DNA from 4 places in the Pseudomonas sp. SA233 genome. Region 4 is predicted to be linked to each of the others. Evidence: riboswitches for the same ligand, from Rfam matches in the RefSeq annotation. Region 4 holds a riboswitch; each other region holds the start of a gene.
What was found. Region 4 has a riboswitch for cobalamin ahead of M1D87_RS09975 (TonB-dependent receptor). Riboswitches for the same ligand answer to the same signal wherever they lie in the genome.

Region 1: another riboswitch for cobalamin. It lies ahead of cobW (cobalamin biosynthesis protein CobW); the one in region 4 lies ahead of M1D87_RS09975 (TonB-dependent receptor).
Region 2: another riboswitch for cobalamin. It lies ahead of M1D87_RS14525 (CbtB domain-containing protein); the one in region 4 lies ahead of M1D87_RS09975 (TonB-dependent receptor).
Region 3: another riboswitch for cobalamin. It lies ahead of cobO (cob(I)yrinic acid a,c-diamide adenosyltransferase); the one in region 4 lies ahead of M1D87_RS09975 (TonB-dependent receptor).

Annotation. Positions count from the first base shown of each region.
Region 1 covers NZ_CP096449.1:2,759,493-2,761,685, reverse strand. Annotated here, with positions in the region: gene cobN (cobaltochelatase subunit CobN) at 1-243, opposite strand, end outside; gene cobW (cobalamin biosynthesis protein CobW) at 247-1,314, opposite strand; cobalamin riboswitch at 1,415-1,627, opposite strand; gene M1D87_RS12900 (branched-chain amino acid aminotransferase) at 2,101-2,193, shown strand, end outside.
Region 2 covers NZ_CP096449.1:3,112,516-3,114,708, reverse strand. Annotated here, with positions in the region: gene M1D87_RS14535 (cobalamin biosynthesis protein) at 1-241, opposite strand, end outside; gene M1D87_RS14530 (CbtA family protein) at 241-927, opposite strand; gene M1D87_RS14525 (CbtB domain-containing protein) at 937-1,125, opposite strand; cobalamin riboswitch at 1,219-1,441, opposite strand; gene M1D87_RS14520 (GNAT family N-acetyltransferase) at 1,853-2,193, opposite strand, start outside.
Region 3 covers NZ_CP096449.1:1,358,508-1,360,700, forward strand. Annotated here, with positions in the region: gene M1D87_RS06320 (hypothetical protein) at 1-539, opposite strand, end outside; cobalamin riboswitch at 707-926, shown strand; gene cobO (cob(I)yrinic acid a,c-diamide adenosyltransferase) at 1,045-1,656, shown strand; gene M1D87_RS06330 (cobyrinate a,c-diamide synthase) at 1,653-2,193, shown strand, end outside.
Region 4 covers NZ_CP096449.1:2,170,848-2,173,040, reverse strand. Annotated here, with positions in the region: gene nhaR (transcriptional activator NhaR) at 1-889, shown strand, start outside; cobalamin riboswitch at 925-1,132, shown strand; gene M1D87_RS09975 (TonB-dependent receptor) at 1,242-2,193, shown strand, end outside.

The DNA of each region.
Region 1 (2,193 bases), 590 kb from region 4:
GACCTTGGCATGGCGCAGCACCTGGTCGACGTACAGGTCGACCGAGGCATGGTTCTGTACCTGCATCGGGTTGGCCAGGCGCAGGCTGGGGTAATCCTCGGGCAATTGCTCGGCGGTATCGGCGAGCAATGCCAGGTGCGAATCGCCGCTGCAGAGAATCACCAGCTCGGCGGGCGTCTGGCCGAGGTCGGCAATGCTGTCATCCGGCACGAAGCCGCCGGGCTGGGTCCGCAGCAGGTGCATGGGTCAGGCGCCCAGTGCCTGGCGCAGGCGCGCTTCCAGCTGGGCGGCGTCGAGGTCCTGGCCGATCAGCACCAGGCGGGTGATGCGCGGCTCGTCGACGCGCCAGGCGCGGTCGAAGTGCTTGTCGAAACGGGTGCCCACGCCTTGTACCAGCAGGCGCATCGGCTTGCCCGGGATGGCAGCGAAGCCTTTGGCACGCAGGATGCCGAATTCCACCACCAGCTGGGTCAGGGCGTCGAGCAGCAGGCTTTCGTCGGCCTCGGGCAGGTCGATGGAGATGGAGTCGAAGGCGTCGTGGTCATGATCGTCATGGTCATCACCGTCATGGTGGGAATCATGGTGGGTACGGCGACCATCGATGTGCGCCTCGGACTCGGCGCCCACACCCAGCAGCACCTCCAGCGGCAGCTTGCCGCTGCTGGCCTCGACAACCTTGACCGCCGGAGGCAGTTCTTCGGCCACCTCGGCGCGCACCTTGGCCAGGCCTTCGGCGTCGATCAGGTCGGCCTTGTTCAGCACCACCAGGTCGGCGCTGGCCAGCTGGTCGGCGAACAGTTCGTGCAGCGGCGACTCGTGGTCCAGGTTGGGGTCGAGCTTGCGCTGGGCATCGACCTGGTCCGGGTAGGCGGCAAAGGTGCCGGCGGCCACGGCCGGGCTGTCGACGACCGTGATCACCGCGTCGACGGTGCAGGCATTGCGGATTTCCGGCCACTGGAAGGCTTGCACCAGCGGTTTGGGCAGAGCCAGGCCGCTGGTTTCGATGAGGATATGGTCCAGGTCGCCACGGCGTGCCACCAGCTCGCGCATCACCGGGAAGAACTCTTCCTGCACGGTGCAGCACAGGCAGCCGTTGGCCAGCTCGTAGACGCGGCCGGTGGCTTCTTCCTCGGTGCAACCGATGCTGCACTGCTTGAGGATTTCGCCGTCGATGCCCAGCTCGCCGAACTCGTTGACGATTACCGCAATGCGGCGGCCCTGGGCGTTGTCGAGCATGTGGCGCAGCAAGGTAGTCTTGCCCGAGCCGAGGAAGCCGGTGACGATGGTGACGGGGAGCTTGGCCAGTGTTTTCATGTCGCATTGCCCTTGGCAGATTGGCGCGGGCATGCAGGACGACAACCGCAGGCCAGGCCGGCCGGGCTTGTTCGCCACCGGATCACCCCGCCCGGTTGAAAGTCGAAAACGTGACGAGGCAGGTCTCCTGGCTTGCACCGTTCCATGTGCCCGCTGGTGCAGCGGTCTGGCGGGATGACGCCTTCCCGCGCGCGGGCGCAGTGGCTGTGTCGATCCGTTGTCGGTGCTTACAGTTGCGGGGGCAGCCGCGGCTTGTACCGCGTTCCCGTCTTAGCTTCGGCCTGGCCGAAGAACCTCGAAGTGGCAAGGCTACGCAGTGGCTGGCGGGTGGTCAACCATTGGCTCGCCTCGATTCTTGTAGCGCCTGTGAGATCGAGCGCCGCCCGCGCGGCGCTTCGCAGCACAAGGCTGCTCCTACATCTGTTTCGGGCCAATTATTCCTGAGGCAAAGGCGCGCGGTCCCTTGGTGTCCACCTCGATATCGTGCCGGACAAACAAGGCGGTCGCGCGCATTGGTACAGGCGTTACTGGCCCGAAACAGATGTAGGAGCAGCCTTGTGCTGCGAAGCGCCGCGCGGGCGGCGCGCGCTCTCACAGGCACTGAAAATGTTGTGGCGAGCACCTCGCAGCCCCGCTGCAATACCTGCGCCGTGCCGCAATAAATGCATTGCAGGCTATCAATTCGTGACTGGCCGTTCCCGATCTGCCACGGATGTATTATGGTGGCGTGGTGCGCATATAACAGCAGCCCGAGCAATCGGGCACTTGCAAGACAATGAGGGTGTCATGAGCAACGAAAGCATTAATTGGGACAAGCTGGGTTTCGACTACATCAAGACCGACAAACGCTACCTGTCCGTATGGCGCAATGGCGAGTGG
Region 2 (2,193 bases), 940 kb from region 4:
GGTGGCTGAGTCGGGGTTCGTAGGGTTGCAACTGCGCGGTATCGTACAACACCAAAGGCAGACCGAGGCGTTCGGCCAGTTGCTGCAAGCCGGGTTCGTCGGCCTTCAGGCTGATGCTGGCGATGCCTTGCAGGTCAGCCAACGCCAGGCCCTGGGTGGCCAGGGCCTGGCGTAGCAAGATTTGCAGCGTATCCGCCGGGCAACCCCGACGACAGCCGAAACCGGCGTAGAAGGCAGGCATCAGGCCTGGCTGGAGCGCCGGAACAGCCAGGCGCTGAGCAGGCCCAGGGCCAGCCAGAATGCGGCGTTGGTCAGCCAGGAGGCCACTTTGAACTGGGTTTCCAAGGCGGCGGGGGCCAGGCTCTCGTGCACTTCGGGTTGCGGCGCACCGATCACATGGGGAATGACCAGCAGCACAGCGCCCAGCGCCCTCAGCAACCAGTGGCGAGCGAACACCAGCAGGGCCAGGCCCAGCGCGGTGGCACTGGCGGTGCCGATCCACCAAGCCTGGCGTTGCCCCAGGTCGGCTGCGGCAGTACCTGGCAGTTCCGGCGGCAGGCCCAGGGTCGGGGCCAGGCAGAACACAGCGAAGCCGGCCAGGCCCCAGAGTGCGCCGGTGCCGGCTCGCTTGGGTTCACGCAGGCTGTACAGGGCGGTGAGAATCAGGGCGAAGCCGACCGCGACTACCAGGTTGCCGCCGGTGGTGGACAGCACTCGCTGCCAGCCGTCTTCAGGTGCCCAGGCTTCGGCGCTGTGTTCATGCGCTGCCACTTCGCCAACATGCTCGTGCTCGGCAACGGGGGCCGAGGATTCGTAGGTTTCTGCCTCGAGAATCAGTGGGGCGACCCAAAAGCTCTGCAGCAGGGTCAGCAGCAAGGCCGCCAGCAACCCGCTGAAGCCCGCGGTGCGGGCAATGCGTGTGATCATCGGGCGTACTCAGTGGCAGGGGAATGCGGCGCTGTGGCGGGTGTCGTGGGCGGCGTTGTGCACGGCCTCGATGTGCGAAAAGCCGGCGAAGTACACCAGACACAGGCCCAGCAGGCTGGCGCCGATGGCGATGACGACACGCTGGCTGAGGGTGACGGGGGTGGTAATGCTGTGTTGCTTGGCGCTGGTGACGGGCATGACGCGTTCCTCTGCTTTTTGTGGGCAACGGGCAAGCGCGGCAGCCCCGAGCGTGGCAGCCCAGGGGAATGCAACAGCGCCCGCCCACCGCGGGGTGTTCATGAACGCCAGGCCGGTCTCCGGGCTTGCGAGGAGGAGCCAGGCTCCTGGAAAGCGTCACCTTCCCATGCCGGGGATCAGGCACAGTGGTACAGACGCTTCGCTCGCTTACCGTTGCGGGGGCAGCACCGGCCTTGTCCGGCCCTGCTGGAGGGCCTGTGACGCACCGGTTTCCCGTTTCACCCCCATCGGGGGCACCTGAACGCGAGGCATAAGGAGACCATGGGGCGGGGCTGGCGTCAATTGCCCTGATGGTAGGGCTTTGGTTTTGCAGTGCCTGGGAGATCGAGCGCCGCCCGCGCGGCGCTTCGCGGCACAAGGCCGCTCCTACATCTGTTTCGGGCCAGTTACTCCTGTGAGTTCACCTCTGTCCGTCTTGTTTGTTCCATTCCGATATCGAAGGGCGCACGACTGCTCCTCATCAATCTTCAGCCAAGCACCAAGGCGGCAACCCACTTGGCACAGGAGTAATTGGCCGGAAACAGATGTAGGAGCGGCCTTGTGCCGCGAAGCGCCGCGCGGGCGGCGCTCGATCTCACAGGCGCTGAAAAGCTCAAGGCATGCACACTCAAGCCCTCATGTAAGCCGGTTCGGCCTGTAGTGGTCTATGCCGTGAGCATCCCCCCGGTCAGCCCCGGGCAAACGCCGCCAGCTTCTCGCCATCCAACCGGTAGCGCACCCACTCATCCTGCGCTTCGGCCCCCAGCTTCTGATAGAAGCCGATAGCCGGCTCGTTCCAGTCCAGTACGCTCCATTCCAGCCGTCCGCAATTCTTCGCCACCGCCTCGCGGGCGATGTGCCGCAGCAATTGCCGTCCGGCACCGTCGCCGCGCTGCTCGGGCGTTATGTACAGGTCTTCCAGGTAGATGCCGTTGCGCCCGAGCCAGGTCGAGTAGCTGTAGAAATACACGGCAAAGCCGATTGCCCGGCCATCGCGCTCGCACATCAGGCTATGCACGGTGCTGCCCT
Region 3 (2,193 bases), 810 kb from region 4:
TGCCCCAGCTCGTTGTGCAACTTGCGGTAGGCATACGGGAAGTACCAGGCGATGGCACAGGCGGTATGTTTCTGCAGATCGTCGACCAGGTCCTGCAGTTCCTCGGGGCTGGCATGCTGGCCAGCCTTCCACGGGCTGATGAACAGCGCACCAGCTTTCAACTGGCTGGGGTAGGCCACCTGGCGCGCGAGGGCAGTGGTCTGCTGCAGGGCGTCGGCCATGTCCAGCCTCGCGATTCTTGGCCAGCGCTGACTGACACTGAGGTACAGCGCTTCATCGGCACTGCTGATCGACAGGTCGCAGCGCCCTTCGTGTTCACCTTCGTCGCGCTGCTTCTTGCCGGCAAACTGCTGCAGCGCCGCCAGTTCGGCTTGCCAGGCCGCTGCGGCAAGCAGCCCCGTATTGGCGGCGGCGCCATGCCAGTAAGGTGCTTCGGCATCGCCGGCAAACTGGTTGAAGCGGTCGATACAGTCGCCCCAGCGCTCCAGCACCGGGGCAAGAAACTCCAGGCGCGGGTTGTTGATGATCTGGCCTCGCATGCTGCGCTCTCCTGTTGTAGTTGTGATCGCGTTCAGCTGAAAGTGATGGCTATGTGATATCACTGTATTCAGTGTGGCACAACCAGGTGAATTGGCCATTACCCAGGCGGAGCCTGTTCGGCTGCAAAGCGGCCCGCTTCGATTGACGCTCCCGGTGCAACCCTCTAACCTTCGCGCGTGTTTCAGGTGCCCTGCCAGCCCCGACTGGGCAGGGTGAAACTGGGAAGCCGGTGGGTGCCAGCATGGCGCGATTCCGGCGCTGCCCCCGCAACGGTAGGTGAGTCGCGGCCGCGCAGGGCCACTGGGTGCCAGCACCCGGGAAGGCGCGCAGGCCTGGGCCAAGGCCCGCTCACAAGCCCGGAGACCGGCCTGATACTGCCAACGGCATCACGGAGGGTGATGCGCGGTGCACCGTGGCGTACGGCCACGGCCCCTGCGCGTTCTCCGTCTGCCCGCCTTTTACCTGTCGCCGCGTTGCCGTGGCGACAGCCAGCGGAGAACCCTGATGAGCGAATCCACCGAACGCGACGAACGCCACCTGGCGCGCATGCAGCGCAAGAAGGCGATCATCGACGAACGCATCGCCAATTCCCCCAACGAATGCGGCCTGCTGCTGGTGCTGACCGGCAACGGCAAGGGCAAGAGCAGCTCGGCCTTCGGTATGCTCGCGCGCGCCCTGGGCCATGGCATGCAGTGCGGTGTGGTGCAGTTCATCAAGGGCCGCAACAGCACCGGCGAAGAGCTGTTCTTCCGCCGCTTCCCCGAGCAGGTGCGCTACCACGTGATGGGCGAGGGCTTTACCTGGGAAACCCAGGATCGCCAGCGCGACATTGCCGCCGCCGAAGCAGCCTGGGCCGTTTCGCGCCAGTTGCTGCAAGATCCGAGCGTGCAGTTCGTGGTGCTCGATGAACTGAACATCGCCCTCAAGCACGGCTACCTCGACCTTGACCAGGTGCTGTCCGACATCCAGGCCCGCCCACCGATGCAGCATGTGATCGTCACTGGCCGTGCCGCGAAACCCGAGATGATCGAGCTGGCCGACACCGTTACCGAAATGGGCATGCTCAAGCACGCGTTCCAGGCCGGTATACGTGCACAGAAGGGCGTGGAACTGTGAGCCAGCCGCGCCATTGCCCTGCCGTACTGATCGCGGCACCGGCCTCTGGTCAGGGCAAGACCACCGTCACCGCCGCGTTGGCCCGGCTGCACCGCAACCTTGGGCGCAAAGTGCGGGTGTTCAAGTGCGGCCCCGACTTTCTCGACCCGATGATCCTTGAGCGAGCCAGCGGCGCGCCGGTGTACCAGCTCGACCTGTGGATGATCGGCGCCGATGAAAGCCGCCGCCTGCTGTGGGAAGCCGCCGGCGAGGCCGACCTGATCCTGATCGAAGGGGTGATGGGGCTGTTCGACGGCACGCCGTCCAGCGCCGACCTGGCGCGCCACTTCGGCGTGCCGGTGCTGGCGGTGATCGACGGCACGGCCATGGCCCAGACCTTCGGCGCGCTGGCCCTGGGCCTGGCACGCTACCAGGCGGACCTGCCGTTTGCCGGTGTGTTGGCCAACCGGGTGGGCAGCCTGCGCCACGCGCAGCTGCTGGAAGGTAGCCTGACCGAAGGCCTGCGCTGGTATGGCGGCTTGTCCCGCGAGCGCGGTA
Region 4 (2,193 bases):
CAACTATCGGCAGTTGCACTACTTCTGGGCCGTGGCCAAGACCGGCAGCATCGCCCGCGCCAGCGAACAGTTGAACCTGACCCCGCAAACCATCAGCGGTCAGATCAGCCTGTTCGAGCAGACCTATGGTCTGGAGCTGTTTCAGCGCGTGGGGCGCCAGCTGGAATTGACCGAAACCGGGCGCCAGACGCTGATCTATGCCGAGCAGATGTTCCAGCTGGGAAGCGAACTGGAGGCCATGCTGCGGGCCGGCCCGCAGGAGCAGATCCTGTTCCGCGTGGGTGTGGCGGACGTGGTGCCCAAGTCCATCGTCTACCGCCTGCTGGCACCGACCATGGAGCTGGACGACGTGCTGCGCATCAACTGCCGCGAAGACAAGCTCGAACGGCTGCTGGCCGACCTGGCGATCCAGCGCCTGGACCTGGTGATTTCCGACAGCCCCATGCCCAGCCACCTGGACATCAAGGGTTATAGCCAGAAACTGGGCGAGTGTGGGTTGAGCTTCTTCGCCACCCCGGCGCTGGCACAACGCCTGGAAGGCCCCTTCCCCGCCTGCCTGCAGGATGCGCCATTGCTTATCCCCGGGCAGGAAACCGTGGTACGCAGCCGCCTGCTGCGCTGGCTGGGTGAGCAGCAGGTGCAGCCACGGATCGTGGGCGAGTTCGATGACAGTGCATTGATGCAGGCATTCGGGCAGTCGGGCAGCGGCATCTTCGTTGCGCCCAGCGTGATCGCCGAGGAAGTGTGCCGCCAGTACGGCGTGGAGCTGATCGGGCAGACCGAGGCGGTGCACGAGTCGTTCTATGCCATTTCGGTGGAGCGCAAGGTCAAGCACCCGGGGATCGTGGCGATTACCGAGGGGGCGCGACGAGAGTTGTTTCATTGGTAGCAGGCAGATTTGACGCCTCCCGCGTTTCAATGGTCATATGCCCGCCAGTTTCAGGTGCCCTGCGCCGCCGCGCGCAGGGTGAAACGGGAAGCCGGTGCGTCGTGTTGCCCACGACAAGTCCGGCGCTGCCCCCGCAACGGTAAGCGAGCGAACCCTTCGAGATACCACTGTGCACTTGCATGGGAAGGTGAAGGTTTCATGCCCCTCGCAAGCCCGGAGACCGGCCTGGAGCTTCACTTGGCAACCCGCGGTGGGCGGGCGCAGGCCGGTATCCGTGCGTGCGCCTGCGTGCACGGTGCGCCTTTGCGTGTTTTCCACCGGGATCCATTCATTCCTGCAGTAGTGGAACGACATGTCCCGTATCTTCAAGCTTCACCCCTTGGCGGCCTGCCTGGCCGTTTCCCTGCCGGCCCTGGCCGATGACCTCGAGCGACAACCACTGGCCCTGCCCTCCACGGCCATCACCGACACGCTCGACAGCCACGCCATCGACCTGGCCACACCGACCCAGGCTGGTTCGCGCCTGGGCCTCAGCGCCCTGGAGACACCGGCCAGCACCAGCAGCATCAGCGCCGAGCAGATCCAGCAGCGCAACAACCTCACCGTGCAGGACGCGGTGACCCGCTCAGCAGGCATCAGCTACATCGGCTCCCCTGGCGACGGCGGCACGGGGCTGTCCGCCCGCGGTTTTACCGGGCACGGCTCGGTGATGACCTTGTTCGACGGCGCACGCCTGTACACCGGTGCCGGCACCCAGACGTTCCCGGTCGACCCGTGGATGGTCGAGCGCATCGATGTCATTCGCGGCCCGGCTTCGGTGCTGTATGGCGAAGGCGCCACCGGGGCGGTGGTCAACGTGATCCCGAAAAAGCCGTTTGCCGGCGAGGTACGCAACCACCTGCGCCTGGGCTACGGTTCGTGGGACCGCCAGCAGCTCGGCCTGGACAGCGGCGGCAGCCTCGGTGAGCGCCTGAGCTACCGCCTGGCCCTGAACCAGCAAACCGGTAACGGTTGGGTCGACCGCACCCCGTCACGCAGCCTGGCGCTGAGCGCCGCGCTGCGCTTCGATGCCAGCGACGACCTCAGCTTCACCCTCGCTCACGACCGCGGCGATGCGCAGCCTGCCAACTACTACGGCACCCCGCTGATCGACGGCCACTACCGCAGCAGCCTGCGCAAGAAGAACTACAACGTGCAGGACGACGTGCAGCATTACGTCGATGAATGGACCCGCCTGAATACCGACTGGACGTTGAACGATCACCTCAGCGCCAGCAACCAACTGTACTACATCAAGAGCCGCC